3 regions of the Arthrobacter sp. B0316-5-4 genome follow, and region 1 is predicted to be linked to each of the others. Evidence: riboswitches for the same ligand, from Rfam matches in the RefSeq annotation. Region 1 holds a riboswitch; each other region holds the start of a gene.
What was found. Region 1 has a riboswitch for cyclic di-AMP ahead of AC5RU9_RS17685 (hypothetical protein). Riboswitches for the same ligand answer to the same signal wherever they lie in the genome.
Positions count from the first base shown of each region.

Region 2: linked by a shared signal. The riboswitch ahead of AC5RU9_RS09530 (NlpC/P60 family protein) and the one ahead of AC5RU9_RS17685 (hypothetical protein) in region 1 are both predicted to bind cyclic di-AMP.
Region 3: linked by a shared signal. The riboswitch ahead of AC5RU9_RS11570 (aggregation-promoting factor C-terminal-like domain-containing protein) and the one ahead of AC5RU9_RS17685 (hypothetical protein) in region 1 are both predicted to bind cyclic di-AMP.

Region 1 covers NZ_JBNHFN010000005.1:433,880-441,328, forward strand. The annotation lists gene AC5RU9_RS17680 (helix-turn-helix domain-containing protein) at 189-1,403, shown strand; gene AC5RU9_RS17685 (hypothetical protein) at 1,580-2,728, opposite strand; cyclic di-AMP (ydaO/yuaA leader) riboswitch at 2,731-2,876, opposite strand; gene AC5RU9_RS17690 (ATP-dependent DNA ligase) at 3,283-4,347, shown strand; gene AC5RU9_RS17695 (DUF6480 family protein) at 4,411-4,671, opposite strand; gene AC5RU9_RS17700 (alpha/beta fold hydrolase) at 4,804-5,613, opposite strand; gene AC5RU9_RS17705 (helix-turn-helix domain-containing protein) at 5,594-5,992, opposite strand; gene AC5RU9_RS17710 (HPr family phosphocarrier protein) at 6,017-6,295, opposite strand; gene ptsP (phosphoenolpyruvate--protein phosphotransferase) at 6,328-7,449, opposite strand, start outside.
Region 2 covers NZ_JBNHFN010000003.1:209,430-216,878, forward strand. The annotation lists gene AC5RU9_RS09510 (hypothetical protein) at 1-26, opposite strand, end outside; gene hutG (formimidoylglutamase) at 87-1,034, opposite strand; gene AC5RU9_RS09520 (NCS2 family permease) at 1,109-2,551, opposite strand; gene AC5RU9_RS09525 (copper resistance CopC family protein) at 2,665-3,291, shown strand; cyclic di-AMP (ydaO/yuaA leader) riboswitch at 3,466-3,634, shown strand; gene AC5RU9_RS09530 (NlpC/P60 family protein) at 3,638-4,423, shown strand; gene AC5RU9_RS09535 (FAD-binding protein) at 4,537-5,223, opposite strand; gene AC5RU9_RS09540 (universal stress protein) at 5,638-6,675, shown strand; gene AC5RU9_RS09545 (PEP/pyruvate-binding domain-containing protein) at 6,694-7,449, shown strand, end outside.
Region 3 covers NZ_JBNHFN010000003.1:650,759-658,207, forward strand. The annotation lists gene AC5RU9_RS11560 (pyridoxal phosphate-dependent decarboxylase family protein) at 1-968, shown strand, start outside; gene AC5RU9_RS11565 (dolichyl-phosphate beta-glucosyltransferase) at 1,333-2,460, opposite strand; gene AC5RU9_RS11570 (aggregation-promoting factor C-terminal-like domain-containing protein) at 2,714-3,556, opposite strand; cyclic di-AMP (ydaO/yuaA leader) riboswitch at 3,561-3,720, opposite strand; gene AC5RU9_RS11575 (sensor histidine kinase) at 3,854-5,353, opposite strand; gene AC5RU9_RS11580 (response regulator transcription factor) at 5,357-6,097, opposite strand; gene AC5RU9_RS11585 (winged helix-turn-helix domain-containing protein) at 6,738-7,449, shown strand, end outside.

The DNA of each region.
Region 1 (7,449 bases):
CCTGTTCGGCCGAAAAATTTGCTGCGGGCTGTGATTCCAGAATAAATCCGGCTGTGAGGCAGGCGACATGGAATGCCGGCGGAGGTCAGTGCTAAATGCCCGGAAATTCAACGATCTTCTTCACGTAGACTCGACATTTGTCGAGGACTGGAGCGTCAGGTGTCGCCTCCTGTTGGTACGCTTTGGAGATGCAGCAGGACGTGGAACAGATCGTTGAACGCGTCGCGCTGAAGCTCGGCCGCGGCTTGTCACTGGAAGACCTCGACGGCGTCCTCCTCGCCTACAGCTCCAACCAGTCGCACGCCGACCGCGTCCGGGTAAACTTCCTGCTCAGCAAGCGCGTCCCCACCGACGTCAGCGCATGGCAGCTCTCCCACGGCATCTCCACGGCAGTGCGCCCAGTGGTAGTCCCCGCCAACGATGAACTGGGGATGTTGGGCAGGGTCTGCGTCCCACTCCTGGTCCGCGGATTCCGCGTCGGCTACCTGTGGGTGCAACTGGATGTCGAAGAGCAAAGCGCGACGGCGATACTCGCCGAATTGCCTGGCGTACGGGACGAACTGGACCTGCTGGCGGGGCTGCTCCTTGACTCAAACACGGCCGAATCAGAGTTCCGGCGCCGCCGCGAACAGGAGTTCCTTTCCGCTTGCAACGGCGAATCCAACGCGGTGGCTGCCGTTGCCGGGTGGAAGGAAATCCAAGGGCGGGGTCCGTGGCAACTGGTGACCATCCTGGACCCGGACGGTGCCGGATCCGCCGTCGACCCCATCGCGGCAACCCTGACCCACCGCTCCGCGGCGCTGCAGTCCACGATCGGTGTCAATGCTGCCCTGTTCAGTGCCGGAACAGAGACGCATTCCGTGGTCCTGTTCCGGGAATCCGGCGGGCGGGCTGACCATGCGCAGGTGCTGGTGCACTATCAACTGGAGCTCGCCAAGCGGGCCGGAAGGACCGTGGACCGGGTCATCCTGGGCATCAGCGAACCATTCCAGGTAATCCGGCAGCTCGCTGGTGCGTACCGCCAGTCCAAGGTGGCGGCCCAGGCTGCCGCGGTGGACCTGCCGCTGGGCGAGCTCGTGGAAAGCCGGGCAGTAGGCGTCTACCAGCTTTTCGATCGCCTGTTGGCGCCCGGTGGCTGGGATGACACCGGATCGGTCCACTACAGGACGTTGGAGGATCAGGACAGGAACGGCGAGCTCCTGCCGGTCCTGGAGTTGCTCTACGACAATGACAGTTCCGTCCAGGATGTCGCAGCGAAGCTCCACCTGCACAGGAGCAGCATCTACAACCGGCTCGGCCGGATCCGCCAACTCATCGGGGCTGACCCGTTGAGTGGCGCGATCCGGCTTGAACTGCACGCGGCACTAAAGGCACACCGCTGGGCACGGCGCCCCAGAATCTAGGCGACCTGCGCGCCCGCGCGCCCGGGTTCCCGGGTTGCCGGGATCGGACCCCTAGGAACGCCTCAGGCGCTGGCAGCTCCAACGGCCCATCCTTCGCCGAAAGGTAGCGGTCCGGCTGCTGGTGCAGTACCGGCCATGCCAGCCGACGGGCGTTGCCGTGCGGGGTAGCCGCGTGCTCATTTCACTACTTTCTTGGCCGCGTCCAGGATCGTGTCGAGGGCCGTTCCAGTGGATTGCGGGTTGGTACCGGCGTTGGGGTTTCCTGTGGGGCGCGGCTTGGATATCTGGGTCGGCGTCGGGGTGGGCGTCGGCGTGGGGGTGACGGTCGGCGCGGGCGTGGTTGTCGGGACCGGAGACGGGGCCGTGGTGATCGTATCGGCGGGCACATCAGTGGGAGCCGGGGCAGGCTGCGTCGGTACTGCTGCGGACGTGCCCGGCGCAGGGTTGGCTGCCGACGGCGCTGCCGAAGGAACCCACACAGGGGCCGCAAGCGAGACGTGCGGGGCCGGAGCCGACGACGGCGAGACTGCAGAAGGTGCCTCCGGGACAGTCGCCGGCTGGCCGGCTGCGGATGAGGTGGAAGCTGTTGGCGCGGCCGAGGCCGACGGCGAAGCCGCCGTGGAATAGGAAGCACGAGGCCCCGGCGCAGCTGAAGCCGACTGCCGGTCCCCCTGGGCATTCGCATCCTGGGCTGGCGTTTCATGGCCGAAGAACGGCAGCTCAAGTGCTTGGCCGAGGCCTCCTGCCGTGAGGACCAGTCCGACGGCGCCGGCGACCACGGCCATGCGCTGGCTCATGTGCTTGACCGAGGCGGCCTTCCGAAGCACGGCCTGCGGTTCACGGTTGAACGTGGACGTAGCTCCCAAGCCGGTCCTGGCCGGACTGGTGGTAGGTGCCTTCCTGCTAACGGCCACCACCGGGATGGCTGCCGTGGTGGGCTCCGGCTGCGGGGCCTGCTGCGTGGCTTGATCAGTGACCTGCTTCGGTGCTGCCGGCGGCACGATGGGGATGGCTGCCGTGGGAGGGCCCGGCGTGGTCGACCTCGGAGCCGCGGCTTGGGCTGCCTGTACTGCCGGGATCGCGGCGGTGGCCGGTTCTGCGGGTTCGGCTTCAGCCCGGGCTGCCCGTTCCCGCTCGGCTGCGCGGGCGGCCGCGCGCGTGGTGGGGGTGGCAGCGGCGGCGGGTTCCGGCGTCGTGCTTGGTGCCTCAGGCGCTGTTGCTGGTCCGGTGGGGGATCCGCTGGGTTCGGCCCGACGGCGTCCGGTTGGCTTGGTGCGCTCGCGTTCGATGTGGGCGCGGCGCGGCTGGTCCATGGTTGGGGACATGGTGGTTGCCTCTCAACGCCTTCGAGGTTAGCTGTCGGGTTCGGACGAGGCCGTCCGGCCGCCTTAGCGGCTTCACCCCGAGGGCTTGGAAACAAGCCCGGGAACTGTGGGTCCCCCGCCTCTGCCGCGGGTCTGGCGGATCCCGGATTGCGGCAGAGCTCGGCGTCAATCCGGAAGCGGCCCAGCGGAGATACGGGTCGCCCTACGACGGTACATGAGCCGGAAAGTAAAGTCACATTAATGTAACGGACGGTACGTCGAGCTACGCGGGGGGCTCTGTGCGCCTAGGCTTCGGGGCCGGCGCGGGAGCTGGCAGCTCGTACTGGATCTTCTGGATTTGGTGGGCCTGGTGTGTTTCCGGGCGGAAGATCTCGTCGGCAATTCCCAGCATGCCGCCCACCGCCGCACGACTTGTTCCCCGCCGGTTTTGCCGCGCTATCCAGAACCATAAGCCCGACAGGAGCACTGGAACTCCGAGTACTACCGCCAACACGGCCAAGATATCCACCGCCTAAGACTAGCTTCGGCGTCCGACGGCAGGGTAGACATTTCCTATGGACCTGCCAGTGATGCCGCCCGTCTCGCCCATGCTTGCCAAATCAGTTCCGGACATCCCCGACGTGGGGCACTACGAGCCCAAGTGGGATGGGTTCCGAACCATCGTCTTCAAGGACGGTGACGAGGTCATTCTGGGCAGCCGCAACGAGAAGCCCATGACGCGCTACTTTCCCGAGCTGGTTGAGGCGCTGAGGAAGAACCTGCCGGAGAAGTGCGTGATCGACGGCGAAATCGTCCTGATCGAGGGCAACAGGCTGGAATTCGAGGTCCTCCAACAACGGATCCACCCCGCCGACAGCAGAGTCAGGATGCTGGCCGAGAAAACGCCGTCCTCCATGATCGCGTTCGACATCCTGGCCCTGGGCGAGGAAGACCTGATGGGCAAGCCGTTCTCAGAGCGCCGGGCCATCCTGGAATCCGCGCTTGCCAAGGCCGAACCGCCCGTCTACGTCACTCCAGCAGTAACGGACCTCGAGCGGGCCAAGGAGTGGTTCGTGCAGTTGGAGGGCGCGGGCCTGGATGGAATTCTGTCCAAGCCGCTGGGTGGAACCTATCAACCAAATAAGCGTGTGATGTTCAAGACCAAGCATGTTCGGACGGCGGACTGTGTGGTGGCCGGTTTCCGCTGGCACAAGACTGCGAAAGTGGTGGGTTCCATACTGTTGGGGCTTCACGACGACGCCGGTCGGCTGCACCATGTGGGGGTGGTGGCATCGTTCCCCATGGCCAAGCGTGAAGCGCTGGTTGCCGAGCTTGAGCCGTACCAGGTGGATCTTGGTGATCATCCGTGGGGTGAGTGGGCCAAGCAGGACGAGGCTGCCGGTGGTTCGCGGATGCCTGGCGCGCAAAGCAGGTGGAGCGGGGGTAAGGACTTCTCGTTTGTGCCACTGCGCCCCGAGCTCGTGATCGAAGTGGCGTACGACTACATGGAGGGCGACAGGTTCCGCCACACCACGCAATTCCGCCGGTGGCGGCCGGACAGGACTCCGGAAAGCTGCACGTACGCGCAGTTGGAAGAGCCTGCGGATTACGATCTTGGGGAGATCCTGAGCCTGCCGTAGGGCACGTTGCCAGTCCGCTGTTACGTTGCTGGCCCGCAACGCAACAGCGGGTTGGCGACGTAGTTACTCTTCGTGCCCCTGGTCGCTGCTCATGCTGCCCTCGGCGGGCGGCGTTTCACCCGGGGGCACCCCGCCCCCTGGCTCCAGTCCAGTGACGTTGCCGTCCAGGGGATCGGGGTTGGCGGAGGCAGCGGGATCATCGTCCTCGTCCTGGCGCATGTCTGGATCTTCGTGGATGCTGTCGGCATCGGCGGTGTCGAAGGGGCCGGTCGCGCCGCTCACGCCGAAGGTTTGGGGATCATCTTCCGGGTCATAGCTGGTCATGGTCAAACCCTTTCGTAAGCAGACTTACTATTCGCTTGCCTGGCCAGCCTAGCCTGATCCAACCGGGACCAACAAGGGGCACCCAACCCACGCTCCGACGTCGTGCCCCAGCGCCTAACTGCGCTGCGTTGCCTAACTGCGCTGCGTGGTCGCGGCGACGAAGCTGCGGATGGCATCCGCCACCGCTTGCGGACGCATGTGCTGCGCCACGTGTCCCACCCCGGGAATCTCCACCAGGCGTCCTTGGTCCACGGTCCGGGAAAGCCGCAGAGACCAGTCAGGGCCCGCCACCTGGTCGCGGCTCCCACGCAGCACCAGCACCGGCGCCTTGATGCCGGCCAACCGCTTTTCCGTGGGATAGCCCATCATCACAGGGAGTTCGGTGAGGTACCAGCGGGGCCCGCAGCGGAAGTAGTCGGAGACCACGATCCAGTTGGATGAAGGACTCTCGCGAAGGACGCCGTCCAAGGTGAGGGCCAGTGATTGCCGGAAAACGCTCTTGTGCCTGGAATCAACCACCGGTCCCATCAACACCAGGCGCTGAACCCGCTCGGGGGCATGCAATGCTGCTTCGATGGCAAACTGCACTCCCATGGAATGACCCACAAGGACGTACGATTCGATGCCCCGCGACGCCAGGGCCTCCGCGATGAAGGCGCCGTAATCCTCCACCTGGAGTTGGCGGCCCGGCCTGGGAGTCCCCGCGAAACCGGGAAGGTCAAAGGAATAGGTTGGCGAGTGGGCGGCGAGGACGGCGTGGAGCCGCGCCAGGTACCGATGCGAGACTCCAATGCCGTGGATCAGGATGTACGCCGGTTCGTTCACGGGGCCCTCACCCGGCGCCGGTGTCCCTTTGGTCCAGTGGATCCGGCCGGTCAGGCCCGAAACCTCGACCTCGGCGACCTCGAACGTGGGCCGCTGCCTAATCGCTGGTTTCGTCATGGTCCTCGAACTGCTTCTTTCGCTGCGTTTCAAGCCACTCCATGATGGCTGCCTGCCGGATGCGACGATGCGTGCCCCGGTACTCCACGGGAATCTCGCCACGATCGGTCATGTTGCGCAGATACGTGTGCGAGATGCCCGCGAGCTCCGCTGCCTGGGATGTGGTGAGCATTTCCTCCACACTGCTGACCGTCACCGTGTCGCCCCGGCCCAGCCGGGAAAGGAGGTCGACGACGGCGTCCCTCGCCTGATCGGGCAGGCGGTGGACTGTGCCGTCCACGAACACAGTGATGTCGTTGCTGTCCTGGAGGGAACGCGCGAGATTCCGGGCGTCGTCGGCGGGGAGCCCGGCCGTGACGCGGGGAGCTATCAGTGCCATGCCAGAAGCCTAGCCCGGAAGAACCTACTGCGCGTCCAGGTCCGTCTCCAGCAGCTTCACCAGTGCGTCCAGCGCAGCATCGGCGCCATCACCCTCGGCCCGAAGGACAACAACGTCCCTATTCGCTGCGCCGAGCGTCATGAGCGAAAGGATGCTGGCGGCGTCGAGCGCGTCATCTGCAGGGGCACCCTGCATGGCAATGGTGACCTCCACGGGCTGTTCGCCCGCAGCCTCGGCGAAGAGGGCGGCCGGGCGGGCGTGCAAGCCGGAGCGGCTGGCGATGGTGGCTGTGCGTTCAGGCATGTGTTTCTCCTGGTATTCCGGATGGATAGGGGCTAGAGGCCGAGCTCTTCAAGCACGGGGAGCTTGGCACGGACCCAGTCGCGCGCTTCGGTGGCGCTGGGGGCTGACAAGGCAAGGCGGGCCAGCTCCTGCGCCTGTTCCAGCGTGACCGTCTTCAACACCGTGCCGACGGCGGCCAAAGAGCGCGCGGTCATTGACAGTGTGGTGACACCCAGCCCGGTCAGAACGACGGCGAGGGCCGGGTCCGCAGCTGCCTCACCGCAGACACCCACAGGCTTGTTGTTGCCCTCCTGGGCTGAGCCTTCCACCGTGAGCTGCACGAGCCGGAGGACTGCGGGCTGCCACGGGGTGTTCAGTTCCGCGAGGGGCCCGAGTTGGCGGTCGGCGGCCATTGCGTACTGCGTGAGGTCGTTGGTGCCAAGGGAGGCGAATCCGACTTCGCGAAGGACAGTGGCGGCTGTGAGGGCGGCAGAGGGAACCTCGACCATCACGCCCGGCGTCTGAATTCCTGCCGCAGCACACAGCGAGGCAAAGCGTCCGGCTTCGGCTGCCGTGGAGATCATGGGAGCCATGACCCAGACGTCGGCTTCGGACCCGGAAGCTGCCCGGGCGATGGCTTCCAGCTGGCGCTCAAGGACACCTGGAGTCGTGAAGTCCGTACGGTAACCACGCACACCCAGCGCGGGGTTGGGTTCGGTGGCATCCGTGAGGAACGGAAGGGGCTTGTCGGCGCCCGCATCCAGGGTCCGCAGGACCACTTTCTTGCCCGGGAATGCGTCAAACACAGCCTTGTACGCCGCGGCCTGCTCGTCCACGGAGGGTTCGGTGTCGCGTTCAAGGAAACAGAATTCGGTGCGGAACAGGCCGACTCCCTGTGCTCCGAGGCCAGCGGCTGCCACGGCATCCTTGGCTCCACCAACGTTGGCCAGGAGCGGCACCAGGTGACCGTCCGCCGTCGTGCCGTTTCCGTCGAATTCGGCGAGCGTGGCGGACGTTTCCGCCCAGGCGGTTGCAGCGGCACGCTGTTCCTCGCCGGGTTCCAGGGCGACGGAACCGGCCGCGCCGTCAACGTACACTTCGGAGCCATCGGCGATGGAGTCCACGCCGTGGGCGGCAACGACTGCCGGGAGGCCGAGTGAGCGCGCGATGATCGC
Region 2 (7,449 bases), on a different contig from region 1:
TTGTCCTGCACAGGAATTGTGCCCATCGCCGTCCTTCCTCCCCACAGGCTAAACGGAGGAGTGCGAACGGGAAAGGGCCTGCGAAGCTAAGCGAGCAGGGTGTTCACCAACCGGGCCGCAACTTTCGCCGTCCGGGAATCAATGTCGAACTCCGGATTCAGCTCCGCGACGTCCAGGTGGAGCAACTTCCCGCTGGCGGCAACCTGGCGACAGATCGCACTGATCACCGGCAAGGGCACGCCATAAGCGGCGGGTGCACTTACTCCGGGAGCCACTGAAGCCGGCATCACGTCAAGATCGATGGTCAGGTAAAGGGCATCCACGCCGTCCAGGAAGTCGGCAACGAAGACCTCCGCAGCCTCCGCCGAGCACTGTTCGTCGGGCAGGTACTTCACGCCAAGCCGGTCCGCCGTGTCGAAGAGCGTCCGCGTGTTGTTTGGTTCGGAAATTCCGACGACGGCGTACTGCAGTTCGCGTCCCACGGCAGCTTCCGCGCGGGCCATCTGCAGGAACGGGGTGCCCGAGCTCGGTGTCGGGTCATCGCGCAGGTCAAAGTGGGCGTCCAGGTTCAGGACACCCAGCCGCTTGCCACGGAGTGCCTCAGAACCGGCAACGCCCAGGTAGCTGGCGAACGCGGTTTCGTGGCCGCCGCCCAACACAACAGTGAGGTTGCCGGCGTCGAGCAGTCCCGAAATGGCACGGCCGGCGCGCTCTTGCCCCGCTTCCAGTGAGTCGTCCTCCACAACTACGTCACCGGCGTCGAACACGTCCCGGTCCAGGTGGAAGGCCAACGGCCCCAGCGCCGAACGGATAGCGGCAGGGGCCTTTGCTGCACCTGTGCGGCCCTTGTTGCGAAGCACCCCGGCGTCGCTGCAAAACCCAAGCACGACGGCGGGGCGCACTGCTGATTCGGACGCTGCGGACGTGTGCGGGGCAACGGCCTGCCACCAGCGGCGATGCTCAGCGCCGTCGCCGTCGAACCGTCCGGACCACGGGGTGGGGCTGACATCTACTGTGGGGACGCTTGTTTGCATGCTTAAAGCACACCCCACCCGAGCTGCCGAAACCAGCAGTTCAGGGTGGGGCGTGTCTGGGATTGCGGACTGGGCTATTTGACGCCCAGCAGTTCCTCGACCGTTCCGATGCCGAAGAACAACAGGAAGGCAGCGGCCACGGCCCACATCAGCGGGTGAACCTCGCGGGCGCGGCCCTGGAACGTGCGGATCAGGACAAAGGAGATGAACCCCGCGCCCAGGCCGTTTGCGATGGAGTATGTGAACGGCATGAGGGCGATGGTCAGGAACGCGGGGATACCCACGCCCCAGTCCTGCCAGTCGATCTTGCCCACCTGGGAAACCATCATGAAGCCCACCACAACCAGTGCGGGAGCGACGGCTTCGAACGGCACAAGGTTGATCAGCGGCGTGAAGAACATGGCCACCAGGAACAGCACGCCCGTAACGATCGAGGCGAGACCAGTGCGTGCGCCTTCGCCAATGCCTGCGCCGGACTCAACGAAGATCTGGTTGGACGACACGGACGCGCCGCCGCCAACGATCGCGCCGAGCGCATCAACCTGCAGCACGCGGTCAACGTTAGGGATATTGCCGTCCTTGTCCACCGTTCCGGCTTCGTTGGCCAAGCCAACCATGGTGCCCATCGCGTCGAAGAAGATGCTCAAAAGGATCACGAATGCCAGGAGCGCTGCCGCGATAAAGCCGAGGTGTTCAAACGCACCGAACGGGTTGGCCTTACCTATAAGGGAAAGGTCCGGGGCGCCCCACTTGGTCAGGGTCGGGGCAACAAGGGACCAGCCGCGCGGGTTGATGTTGGTGCCGTCGTTGCTGGGGCCGATGTGAAGCGTGAACTCGAGGATGGCGGCCAAAGCCGTGGACGCCACGATGCCGATCAGGATGGCGCCGCGCACTTTCCGGACCACCAGTGCGATGGTCAGGATCAGGCCAAAGGCAAACACCAGGGTTGGCCAGCCCAACAGTTTCCCGTCGACGCCCAGTCCCAAGGGAACGGTTGTGCCGGCGGCGTCGGGGATGCGGCGGACGAACCCCGCATTGACCAGGCCGATCAGCGCGATGAAGAGGCCGATGCCCACCACGATCGCGGTCTTGAGTGCTTCCGGCACGGCCTTGAAAACGGCGGTACGGAAACCGGTGAGGACCAGGATCAACATGGTCAGGCCCGAGAGCACCACAAGGCCCATCATGTCCGGCCACGTCAGGCCGGGGTGCGAGGCGACGGTGACAGCCACGAACGCGTTAACGCCCAGGCCCGTGGCCACGGCGAACGGGTGCTTGGCCCAGGCGCCCATGAGGATGGTCAGGATGCCCGCAACGAATGCCGTGGTGGCCGCCACTGCGGTGAATCCCAGGGAAGCTCCACTGGAGTCCGGCCCGGAAAGGATCAACGGGTTAAGGACCACGATGTAGCTCATGGCGAAGAAGGTTGCGAAGCCGCCGCGGATTTCCCGGGAGTATGTGGAGCCACGCTCGGAGATTTTGAAGTAGCGGTCGATGGCAGAACCTTGTTTAAGCATGAAGGACTCCGGGGATCGAGGGGAGTGTGCCCTCAAATCCTATGCCGTCGGATATGGGCCTCCGGACGATTCGCCTAGTCTGTAAGGAAGCCAACACTAGGAGAAACCGCCCCATGCGCACCATCCGCCCGCTTCTGGCCGCCGTCGTTGCTGCCCTGGCCTTCGCGTCCGCCTTGTTGTTTTCCGCGGCCCCGGCCTCCGCGCACGACGTCGCCGAATCCACAGCGCCGGCCAACGGTTCCAGCGTGGCTGCCGTCCCGGCGTCGGTCTCCATCACGTTCAACAACAGGCCGCTGGCCATCGGGTCAGGCGTGACGGTCACTGCGGGCGGCGAAAACTGGGCGGACGGGCCCGTCGAAATTATCGACAACCAGGCGGTCCAGAAGATCCGCGAAGGCGCACCGGCTGGGGAGTACACGGTGGTCTGGCGTGTGGTCAGCTCCGACTCGCACCCCATCGAGGGCACCTTCACGTTCACGGCCGCTGCTGGAAGCACGACGGCGGCCAGCGGCACTGCGGGCGCCTCGCCGTCGGCACCTTCCAATACGGTCCCGACGGCGGGAACTGCGGCACCCGGAACGGCCGCCAGCACCCCGGCCGCGGACGCATCGCAGCCCTTCCCGTGGAGCATCGTGGGACTGGCCGTGGTTGCTGTCGGCCTCGTTATTTATCTCGCCGTTACCGCACGGAAGAAACTCGCAGCCTCCAACGACACAGATGCGGGAGATTCCGCGGAATAACGGGCTTTTCTACGTAGCTGCGAATATCTCGGAATGGTTACCGCGACACGCCAAAAGCCCGGTTCTCGTTACTTAAATGTGACTTCGGCGTGATCATCGCGTACGGTAGTACCTGTGCCTGTTCCACGTAGCGGGCACTTCCGGCCTGATTGCCTAGCTCTGCCGCAGTCCGGAATCCGTTCGCAGACAAACCTTACGGCAGAGACGGGGAACCCAATTTAGGCCACTTTCGAGTGTGCCTTGGGGTGAAGTCACGATGCTTCCGCTGAACAGCGGGGGATAGTGGCCGGGTGACTCCCATCCGAATCCGACAGCTAACCTCGCAGGCATCGGGAGAGGCTTTTTCATGTCTTCAAGCATTCTTCGCGGCCGTCGTAAGGCGGACAGCGTACGTCCTAATCCGTTCATCTCCATCTCCAAGGCAGTCGCCAGCAACGCTTCCGGCGCTGGCCGCCAGGCAGCTGTTATCGCAGCAGCCTCTGGCCTTGTCCTGACCGGTTCCATCGCTGCACACGCAGCCGAAACCCCGGTTCAGCGCGACTCCAGCCCCGCCACGGTCGCCGAGACCGTTTCCGAGGCACCCACCCAGGTTGTTACCGCCCTTTCGACGGCGACCGTCAACTTCGAGCGCCCTGCTGTTGCATCCGTAGCAGCTCCGGTCATCGAAAAGCCGGCTCCCGTTGTTGAGGCACCTGTAGCCAAGAAGGCAGCAGTGGCAACAACCGCTGCGGCCGCTCCTGTCGCAAAGGCTGCAGCTTCGGTTGCTGCCGCTCCGGCTGCTGCTGCTCCCGCAGCCGCTGCACCGGCCGTCGGTGGAGTCAACGCAGCAATGGTCGCCTCGGCTTACGCCCAGATCGGCATCATGCAGGACTGCACCGCAATGGTGGAGCGGGCCCTCGGCTCCGCGGGCATCCCTGTTGGTGACCTCGCGCCCATGCAGTTCATGAACTACGGCAAGGTCGTCAGCACCCCCCAGCCCGGCGACATGATCGTCCAGTCCGGCCACGTAGCCATCTACATCGGCAACGGCCAGGCCATCAGCGGTGGCATCAATGGCAACCAGACGGGCATCCACCCGATCAGCTGGTTGACCGCAACTGGTCCCATCACGTACGTACGCGCAGGCGCATAAGCCTCACGCTTCAGTTCAAAGGCCGGCATCCTCGAAGATTCACTCTTCGAAGGTGCCGGCCTTTGGCGTTAAGAATTGTTCGCAAAAGTTCCAGTGGGCGGTCAGCGGCCTTGCTACGCGATGGCTACGCCGTTGCCGGCCGGTAGCGCTACCTTGGCGGAGATGGCCTGGCCCACAGCTTTGGCCTGCCGAAGCACCTCTTTGGGGGTTGGGGTGATGAGTTCCCCAACGCCAACAAGGTGCATCCCTACGGCCCGCATGGCCGCGGCCAAATTCTGGCCCACGGCGATTCCAAGTTCCGCCAGCATCCGGCGCAGCTGGCTCTGGGCGCAGCGCGTCACCACAATGTGGTCCGCCAGTAGGACACCGTGGGCCGTGTGGACCGCCCATTGACGGGGCGTGGACTCCAGGGGACCGGAAACGATCCTGCCCCGGAGGGTGGCCGATGCCGTGCTTCCGGTGGGGCCGTGCCCCAGCTGCTGTGACGGGTCGGCGCCCAGGAAATCCAGGCGAACGGCACGGGTAGTGTTGCGCACGTCCAAATGATGGTTGGCAGCGTAGTTGCGCAGGTGGCGGAGAATCTCGCTGCGTTCCTTCATTGCGGGATCGGCGATGTCGCAGCGCTGGAGCATTCCCGTGTGGGTCGAAGGCCCCGTGGCGGACAACGATCCGAACCCGTCAACGACGATGGAGCCCACCCCGTAGCGGCTGAGCTCGCTGGCAACAGCCAGACCGGAGAGGCCGGCGCCGATGACCACGGTGGTGGTTCGTTCCGTGCCGGAATCAGGCGTGAGTGACACTGCTTGGTTCCTCCTTGACGTGTGTGCCCTGCGGCATCGCGTGGGGTCGCGTCCGAGTTCCCCAAGCGGCCGCAAATTAACAGCCGGGGTGTGTCCTGAGACACGCTGCCCGGCTATTCGGTGACTCGAACACTACCGAACTTTTTCGGCCATTGGTAGCCTTCCCGGCGTCGTGTTTTGCGTGTTCGTCGGCAGCTCAATATCGCGACGTTTGAACTGAGCCCGGACCGTTATGCACATAGCCTGAAGTCGCCTTGATTCGGTACTTCCGACCGAGAATAGTGGGCATTGGAAGGAGAGATTCCAAGTTTCTCCTTCGCCGGCCATTGACATTTGGAGAGTCAGGGAATCCGTCGCGGAGAACCTCTGGCAGAATAGCCGGAACATCAAGCAGTAGGTGGAGAGGCGGGCCCCATGGACCAGCACGGAAGACACAATGAAGTGCCACGCGATGGCGAGGATGAGGCGGTTGCACCCGGCGGCATCGTCGTTGGCGTGGACGGATCCGAGCATGGCCAGTGTGCCTTGGTCTGGGCAGCGCGTGAAGCAGAGCGTCGCCAACTTCCGTTGCATATCGTCACGGCCTACTCGGTTCCTATTTTTGCCGCTTCCGGTTTGGACGGAGGCTACGCAACGGTGGACGACTCGGTAATCCGTGAGGGCGCCGATGCAATCGTCAAGCAGGCGATGGACAAGGTTTCCGCCTACGCGATCGATGTTGATGCATCGGTCGAAAACGGTGACGCTGCCGGTGTCCTGCTCGACCTCTCTGCGGAGGCCGCGCTCCTGGTGTTTGGAAGCAGGGGCCGGGGCGGCTTCGTCGGGCGCCTCCTGGGGTCGGTAAGCAGCGCCCTGCCCGCCCATGCCAAGTGCCCCACGGTGACTGTTCCGCTGTACTGCGCGGACCGCCTCGGGGAGAGCACCGAAGACAAACACATCAAAGCCGAGCACGCCAAGGCTGGTCCCCGGACCGTCGAGAACGTGGTGGCAGTCGGGGTGGATGGCTCCGAGCAAGCCCGCGTAGCTGTGCTCGAAGCCGCAGAGCAAGCACAGCGCATGGGCGCCAAGCTGCGTGTGATCTGCGCTGTTCCGCAGTACAGCGGTTCCCTGGCGTGGGTACCGGCCCCCCTTGATCGCGATGCCCTCTTTGCGGACATCAAAGTCCAGCTGGACGCCGGGCTCGCCTGGCTTCAGAGCCACTTCCCGGGTCTGACCATAGAGACCGAGCTCCGTGACGGTGCTCCGGTGGATGTCCTGGTGGAAACAAGCCGCTCGGTTGAACTCGTGGTCCTCGGCACTCGTGGCCGCGGGGGATTCGCCGGGATGCTCCTTGGGTCCACGTCTGATGGCGTCCTCCACCATGCGAAGGGGCCGGTGCTGGTGGTTCCGGACCGGGAGGATCCGCGGCTCGCCGATCGGCCCAATTTCGGCCCCATGCTCGGCGCAGCTTAGCGGCGGCGCTCCCCACCAATGGACAGCCAGCAGCCACTGAACCAGCCGGAAAGCCACCCGGCAGGTCCTAACGTGGCCGCCCAGGCGTTCGTTATGGACATCGCCGATATCCGGACGAGCATGCTTCCAGAAGTTGGCGGGAAGGCCGCCAACCTGGGTGAGCTGGCCGGCGCAGGCCTACCTGTCCCGCGTGGGTTTTGCCTCACCACCCACGCGTACCGGCGGGCACTCGCCACTGTTGGCTTGGACGATGTCCTTCGGGATCTTGCTGAGGCAGGGTCCACTGATATTGGCCAACTGAACAGCCTCGCTGCCCATGCCCGGTCAGTGGTGCTCGACGCCGGTATTCCCGGCGATGTCGCGGAGGCGGTTCTCGCCGCATACCAGGATCTCGGTAACGGAGTCCCCGTTGCCGTCAGGTCGTCTGCAACCGCGGAGGACCTCCCCACAGCGAGTTTTGCGGGTCAACAGGACACCTTCCTCAACGTCGTGGGTGCAGAGGCGGTCCTGGAAGCTGTTAGCCGCTGCTGGGCCTCCCTCTGGACGGACCGGGCCGTCAGCTACAGGACCACCAACGACGTCGATCATTCATCGGTGGCCCTCGCGGTCGTTGTTCAGGAGATGGTTGACTCCGCTACCGCAGGTGTCATGTTCACGGCCAATCCGGTCACCGGGAAACGCCGCGAGGCTGTGATCGACGCGTCCCCCGGTTTGGGAGAGGCTGTCGTGTCAGGGGCAGTGAACCCGGACCAGTACGTGGTGGACGTCAACCGT
Region 3 (7,449 bases), on a different contig from region 1:
CCACCACCGCGAACTTTGTGGGGCTGGCGGCTGGCCGTCAGTATCTGATGGACGAGGCCGGCTGGGACCTCGAAGCGCTGGGACTCAACGGCGGCCCCCGGATCACCACGTTTGCGGGGCGGGAACGCCACGCCGCCGTGGACCTGGCGTTGCGGTACCTGGGCTTGGGAGCCTGTGTCCCGGTGGACGCTGACCGCGAAGGGCGGATTATTCCGGAAGCATTGGCCGAAGCCATGAATGAGCAACCGGGGCCGACACTGGTGTGCTTGCAAGCGGGCAATCTGCATTCGGGCGCGTTTGATCCCATGACGGAAGCCATCGCCGTGGCGCACGACCGCGGCGCGTGGGTCCATGTGGACGGGGCGTTCGGCTTATGGGCAGCCATCAGCCCCACCCTGCGTGAACGGCTTGCCGGTGTGGAGGAGGCCGATTCCTGGGCCACGGACGCCCACAAGACGTTGAACGTCCCGTACGACTGCGGGCTCGCCATAGTTTCCCGACCCGAGTCCCTGAGGAGGGCCTTCAGCGTCCACACCAGCTACCTGATTGCCACCGAAACGGGGCTGGGGGACCCTTTGGAGAAGGTGCCGGAGATGTCCCGGCGCGCCCGCGGCATCCCGGTATGGGCGGCCTTACGCCAGCTGGGGCGCAACGGAGTGATCGCCATGGTGGAACGGCTGGCGGCAAACGCACGGGCACTGGCTGAAGGACTCGCCGATATTCCTGGCGTCGAAGTCCTCAACGACGTCGTGTTCACGCAGGTCTCTGTGAGCTTCGGCAGCGACGACCGGACGCACCGCATCACCCAGCGATTGATGGCTGAGGGGGCGGTGTGGATGTCGGGGTCGTCCTGGCGCGGGCGTGAAATTCTTCGGATTTCGGTGAGCAACTGGTCCACCGACGCCGGGGACGTCGCCGCGTCCATTGCTGCAGTGCGGGGCGCAGTGGCGGCCGAGCCGGAAGCGTAGACCTCGGAGGCCTCTGCCATGAGCCGCAACGCGCGTGGCATTCCGTTCATCGGACCTGCCCTTCCCATGGCTTTAGAGTGTCAGCATGGACAGTTTGCTGGTTGGTTTAGCCGTTGTTGTGGCCTTGATCCTCGCATTGGTCATCGGGGCAGCCATACGGCCAAGCAGGCCTGGCCGTCACAAGGGTGCCTATATTCCGGCCAAGGATCGCCCGACATATCCTGAGGCAACCAACCACAGCGCCACCACAGATGCCACTGGACCTCGCTCCAAGAGATTCCCTGACTTGGAGCGGCGGTAGAACGCAATCATTGGGCACCGACCCTCGGCAGCCACCACGCTAAATCCTCACGTCACGTAAGGTTCAAGTCCTGCGGGCACTAATTCCGACCACGGCGGCGGCGAGGGCAGCACCCACTACAACTGCCCCCTCAAGCCAGCGGTCCGGCGTCGTAATGAGGGGCAAAAGCAAAAGCGCACCGGAGCTGACCGCTAGCCCAGTCACCAAGCCGGGCAACCCCAAGCTCGGATGTACGGCCCAGGTAGCGAGGAATAGGCCGAGGACGTTCGCCACAAACACGTTCAGATAGCCGGTGCAGGCCAGGAAGATTCCGGCGTAAGCCAAGCTCCACGCCACAACCGGGACGACTCGTCCCAGAATGCTGTCCCGGGGAGAAGAAGCAGGTCCGGCAGACAGGGCGGTGCGAAGTTCGCGGACAGGAACGCGCCCGCGCCGCAGGTCCCGGGTCAGCCGGCCGATGCCGCGCAGGTCCGCAATGGCGGTTCGTACGACGTCGACACTTGAGTTTGGGTCCTGGGTCCAGTCGACGGGGACTTCATGAATGCGCAGGCCGGAGCGCTCGGCGATGATCAGCAGCTCAGTGTCGAAAAACCAGGCCTCGTCTTTGACATGGGGCAGTAGCTGGTGGGCCACGTCCGCACGGATAGCTTTGAAGCCGCACTGGGCATCGGAGAAACCGGCCCCCAGGACGGTGCGCAACAGTGAGTTGTAGCTGCAGGCAACCAACTGGTGCCGGGGGCTGCGCGTAACGCGGGATGCCGGTGCCAGTCGGGTGCCGATGGCGAGATCCGAATGGCCCGAAATGAGCGGTGCAAGCAGGGGAGCCACAGCGGCCAGATCCGTGGACAAGTCTGCTTCCATGTAGGCAAGCACAGGCGACGGCGACGCGAGCCAAACCTGTCGGAGTGCGTTTCCGCGTCCCCTTTGCTCAAACCGGACAACAACCACTTCAGGAAGTTCGCGGGCCAGCCGCTCGGCAATCCGCAAGGTGTTGTCCGTGCTGGCGTTGTCCGCAACGGTGATCCGGAAAGCGTGGGGAAAGGTTTCTTTGAGATATCCGTGGAGCCTGCGCAGATTCACTTCCAGACAGGCTTCATCATTGAAGGCGGGAATGGTGATGTCCAGGACCGGGGTGGGCGTCCGGGTTTCGACGGGGGAGCGCCGGGACCGCTGGGCGGGCTCTGGCGTCATCGCCAAATTCATGCCGTGGATCGCGTGATGGGATGCGCAGGTCGAAGGATCAGTGAGCGTCATGTACCCAGCATGCCGCCGCCGATTATGAGGGCTTTAGGCGGAAGCTGTGACGTCACTGTGAACCGTGGGCCGCTCCTGTGAAACGGACTCGGCCGGCGTTAAACGGCAAGGCCGCGCCCGTTACCGCTTTTCGCTCCAGTGGGTACTGGTGCGAACGGCGGCTTCGGGCGCGGCAGTCAAGCAGTCTGGCTTAGTACCAGTTGTTGGCCAAGTGGAAGGCCAGGGCAGCGGACGGGGATCCGTAGCGTTCCTTGATGTAGTTCAGGCCCCACTTGATCTGGGTCTGGTAGTTGGTTTGCCAGTCCGCACCGGCAGAAGCCATTTTGCCGGCCGGAAGCGACTGGACAATACCGTACGCACCGCTGGAAGCGTTGGTGGCAGTGGTCCGCCAGCCTGATTCCTTCTCCCACAGCGTGTTCAGGGCGGTCATTTCGCCCGCGCTCCAGCCATAGCTGCCAAGGATGCTGGCGGCGTAGGCCTTTGCACCGGCGGGATCGTCAACTGCCTTCGGGGCGGCAGCAGCGGCTGCAGCTTCCGCAGCGGCGGCGGCAGCAGCGGCGTCGGCGGCCTGCTTGGCGGCAGCGTCAGCAGCAGCCTTTTCGGCAGCGGCTTGATCTGCCGCTGCCTTGTCGGCGGCAGCCTGCGCGGCAGCGGCCTGATCGGCGGCGAGCTTGTCGGCTGCGGCCTTGTCGGCGGCTGCCTTGTCAGCAGCAGCCCGGTCGGCTGCGCCCTTGGCTGCGGCGGCGTCCATCGAAGCGGAGACTTCAGCGGACTTGTTGGTGCTGACCTGGGCGGCGGCCTGGGTGTCGGCTACGCGGCTTGCCTCGGGGAGGTTCAACGCTGCGTTTGCGGCGGTTCCGAGCGATGCAACGCCCAGTGCAGCGGCGATGACGCCGGCAACAACAGGCATGCGCTTGCCGGACTTGCCGTCACGGGCGGCCTTTTTGAGGACGGTCTGCGACTTGGTCAACTGGGTGTCGTTCTGGTCGCGGTGACGCGCGGAAGGGCGCGTCTGATCATTAAATTCAGACATTGTGATTACCTCTCAGCGCCTGCGGAGTTAGCTGTCGGGTTCGGATGAGGTCATCCGGCCGCGCATCACGCTGCGGCTTCACCCCAAGGGCCGGCAAAAAGCCTGGGCCCGGAGACTCTGGGTCCCCCGTCTCTGCCTCGGAGAAAGATCGGACTCCGGGAAGTGGCAGAGCTCGGCGCATCCCGGATGTGGGCCGGTTAGGGGCAACCCACCCTTTCGACGGTACAGGAGGTTTCCGCAGAAGTCACATTTAGGTAACAGAGATCACGAAAGCGGTGAGTCGTCTTGCCGGATTCGTTACATGCGTTCGGTGTTGGTGGTCGGGAGTCGCAGGGCAAATTCGGTGCGCCCCGGCCTGGAGGTCACTTCAACACTGCCACCGTGCGCCGCAACGATGGAATCGACAATGGAGAGACCCAGCCCCGAGGTGCCCTCCGACCCCGATCTTGCGGCGTCAGCACGGGCAAATCGGGAGAAAATGCGGCTCTGGAAGTCCTGGGGAATGCCCGGACCGTTGTCCGTCACAGTCACCACTGCGCTGCCATCCGCTGAGAGCATGACTCCGGTGACCACCGTCGTTCCCGGGTCGGTGTGCTTGCGGGCGTTCGAGAGCAGGTTCGCCAGCACCTGATGCAATTGCGTGGCGTCGCCACGTACCGTGATGGGCTCCCCGGGAAGTTGGAGTTGCCAGATGTGGTCCGGTGCCATGACCTTTTCGTCGCTGACGGTCTCGATCACCAACTGGGTGAGGTCCACGTCCGTGACCTTCACGGGCTGACCCTCGTCCAGCCTTGCCAGCAACAGGAGATCTTCCACCAGGGTGGTCATGCGTTCGGACTGGCTTTGGACGCGGGCCAATGACTTCCTGCCGTCCTCCGTGAAATTCTCGGTCATCCGCAGCAGCTCCGTATAGCCGCGAATGGCAGTCAGCGGGGTCCGCAGTTCGTGCGAAGCATCCGCCACGAACTGGCGCACCTTGGTTTCGCTTTCCTGACGGGCCTCCAATGCGCTGGAGACGTTGTTCAGCATCTGGTTCAGCGCATGGCCAACGCTGCCAACTTCCGTCCCAGGATGGGAGGCCGACGGCGGGACGCGCACCGCAAGGGCCACCTCACCGGCGTCGAGGGGCAGTTTCGATACTTTCGTGGCAACTTCGGACAGCTGCTCCAAGGGCCGCATGGTGCGCCGGATGATGACGGTTCCCGCGAGCCCGATCAGGACCAGGCCGCCAAGGGAAACCAGCACCATGGTCCATACCAGCGAGGCCTCGGCGTTCTGCTTGTCCGCCAAGGGCAGGCCAGTCACGATGACGTCGCCGTAGGGCTTGTCGACGGCCACCAGACGGTACGCGCCATTGGAGAGCGAGCGGTCCACGGGCATGTTGTCCGTGGGGAGCGACACCAGGATCTTTTCATCGTCCGCGGACAGTGATACGCGGTTTCCTTGGGCGTCGATGAGTCCTGAACTCCGGACAGTGGAGCCGTCGATCCGGGCGTTGAGCGTTCCCGCGGCCTGGCCCCGCGCCTCCAGGGGGTCGGGCCTTCCGGACGGGGAAGTGGGGAAGTTCGACGGCGCCCTGCCGAAGTCATTCGCGCGGCTGGACGCCTGCTCCAACTGCCTGTCGAGCTGCTTGTTGAAGACCGCGTCCATGGAGGCGTAGCTGACGATGCCTACCGCACCGCAGATCGCCACCAACAGGGCCATGGCCACCAGGACCAATCGGGTACGCAGATGCCAGGTGGACGGGTTGAGCCAACTCCGCCGGGACGTTTTGGCCACTCCGGAAAGTGTGCTCAATGGCTAGTCCGCTGGCTTGATGACGTACCCGGCACCGCGAACGGTGTGGATCATGGGCGGGTGGTCCGCTTCGATTTTCTTGCGCAGGTAGGAGATGTAGAGCTCCACGATGTTGGCCTGTCCGCCGAAGTCGTAGTCCCACACGCGGTCGAGGATCTGGGCTTTGCTGACAACCCTTTTGGGATTCTCCATGAGGTAGCGCAGAAGTTCGAACTGCGTTGCGGTCAGCGGAATATCCTGCCCGGCCCGTGTCACCTCGCGGGTATCGACATTCAGGGTCAGGTCTCCCACCACCAGCTCGGCCGTGTCCATGGCCGCTACCCCGGACCGCTGGACCAGCCGGTGCAGGCGCAGGAGGACTTCTTCCATGCTGAACGGCTTTGTCACATAGTCGTCGCCGCCGGCAGCCAGGCCCACGATCCTGTCCTGCACCGCGTCCTTGGCGGTAAGGAACAGCGCGGGAACTTCGGGAGCGAAAGCGCGGACGCGGTTGAGCACTTCGACGCCATCGAATCCGGGCAGCATGACATCAAGCACCAGTACGTCGGGACGGAAATCCTTGGCCAGCTTCACTGCGGCCGGACCGTCGCCGGCTACGGCCACAGACCAGCCTGCCATGCGCAGGCCCATGCTCATGAGCTCGGCGAGGCTGGGTTCGTCATCCACCACCAAAGCCCGGATGGGGGAGCCGTCCGGGTGGGAAAGCTGGGGGAGGTTGTTGGTCATGGAGTGCGAGGAGGCCATGGGACAAGTCTCCGTTCTGCTGGTTAGCCAGCGCTTTGCCCGTCCTGTGAGGACGCTGTGAAGTCAACATTAGCGAGGTGGGAGCCGGCTGCAACCCAGTGTTTCTACGGCTTGTAGCAGATTTGGAGCAAAAAATTATCGAAGGAGGCCACGGTCGATTGGACAACAACTGTTTCAGATCGTGAGATTCCGCGTGGACGTGGTTGGCGGCAAGCGGGATCCGCATCATGCCTCATTGGCCGAAGATAATTCACCAAAAGGCCTATATTTCTCCGTTGTGCCGAATGAAATGCCGTTCATTTCCAGCACCCCATGAATTGTGATTTACGGCACAATAGACCCGGACGTCTCAAAATGTGGACGGTTCGGCGCTTTGTTACTTGCGTGTTGCCATTGTTACGTTGCACACTTCCAATGTGAACAAGAACTCAACAGCACCTGCAGCCGCAGCAACCTGGCCCAGCGCACCCGCTGGCCATGATGACCGCTGTTGTCGAATGCAAGCCTAACTTTCCACCCCAAGAAGTTTCAGGCATTCGCCCCCTAGCCCAGCGTTGGGCGCCCCTCCCCAAACTCATTGCGGGGACCACCAGCATTCGAAGCCGCGATGACGGCTATTCACTTTTGAGGTAAGCACTCCATGTCAGTTGCATCTGGATACGTCCACATCTCCGTCCGTAACGCCAACAAGGCCGCGTCAAACGCAGGGCTTCGCCCCGGGTTCGGCAACCGTCCGGGCTATTCTCCGGCCCCGCAGGGTGCCGGCCAGCAGGCTCCCGGCTACGTCCCGCAGGGCTACAACCCCAACTCCTATGGCCAGCTGCGTGCCGTGCCCACCACGGAGCCTGCACCCATGACGGCTCCCACGCCGGTGATTGCCCAGTCCGACCGGCTGCGCCCCGTTGCCAACGACAATGTAGCCCGCGGGTTCGTGCTTTACATGGGCATCGACGAAGAAACGGCAGCCGCTGCTGGAACTTCCATTGCCAAGCTTGCCCAGGAGATCCGCGCCTATGCGCAGTCCCTGGTGACCGGCGCCGAGAGCTACGCCGCCGTCGCAGTTGCCCCCGCCGGGGCACCCGGGTCCGCACTCGACGTCGTGCGTTCCACCTTCGGTGACCCCACGGTTGCCTCACGGCAGCGCGCCGAAGCTGCCCGCCCCGCGCCGCAACAGGAGTCCCGTCCCTCTGGTGTGCTGATCGACCTCGCCCGCCGTGAAGTTCACCTGGACGGCGAATCGCTGAACCTGACATTCAAGGAATTCGAGCTCCTCAACTACCTCGTTGAGAACGGCACCCGCACCGTGGGTCGCGACGAACTGCTCGAAGGCCTCTGGCGTAACGCCGAGGAAG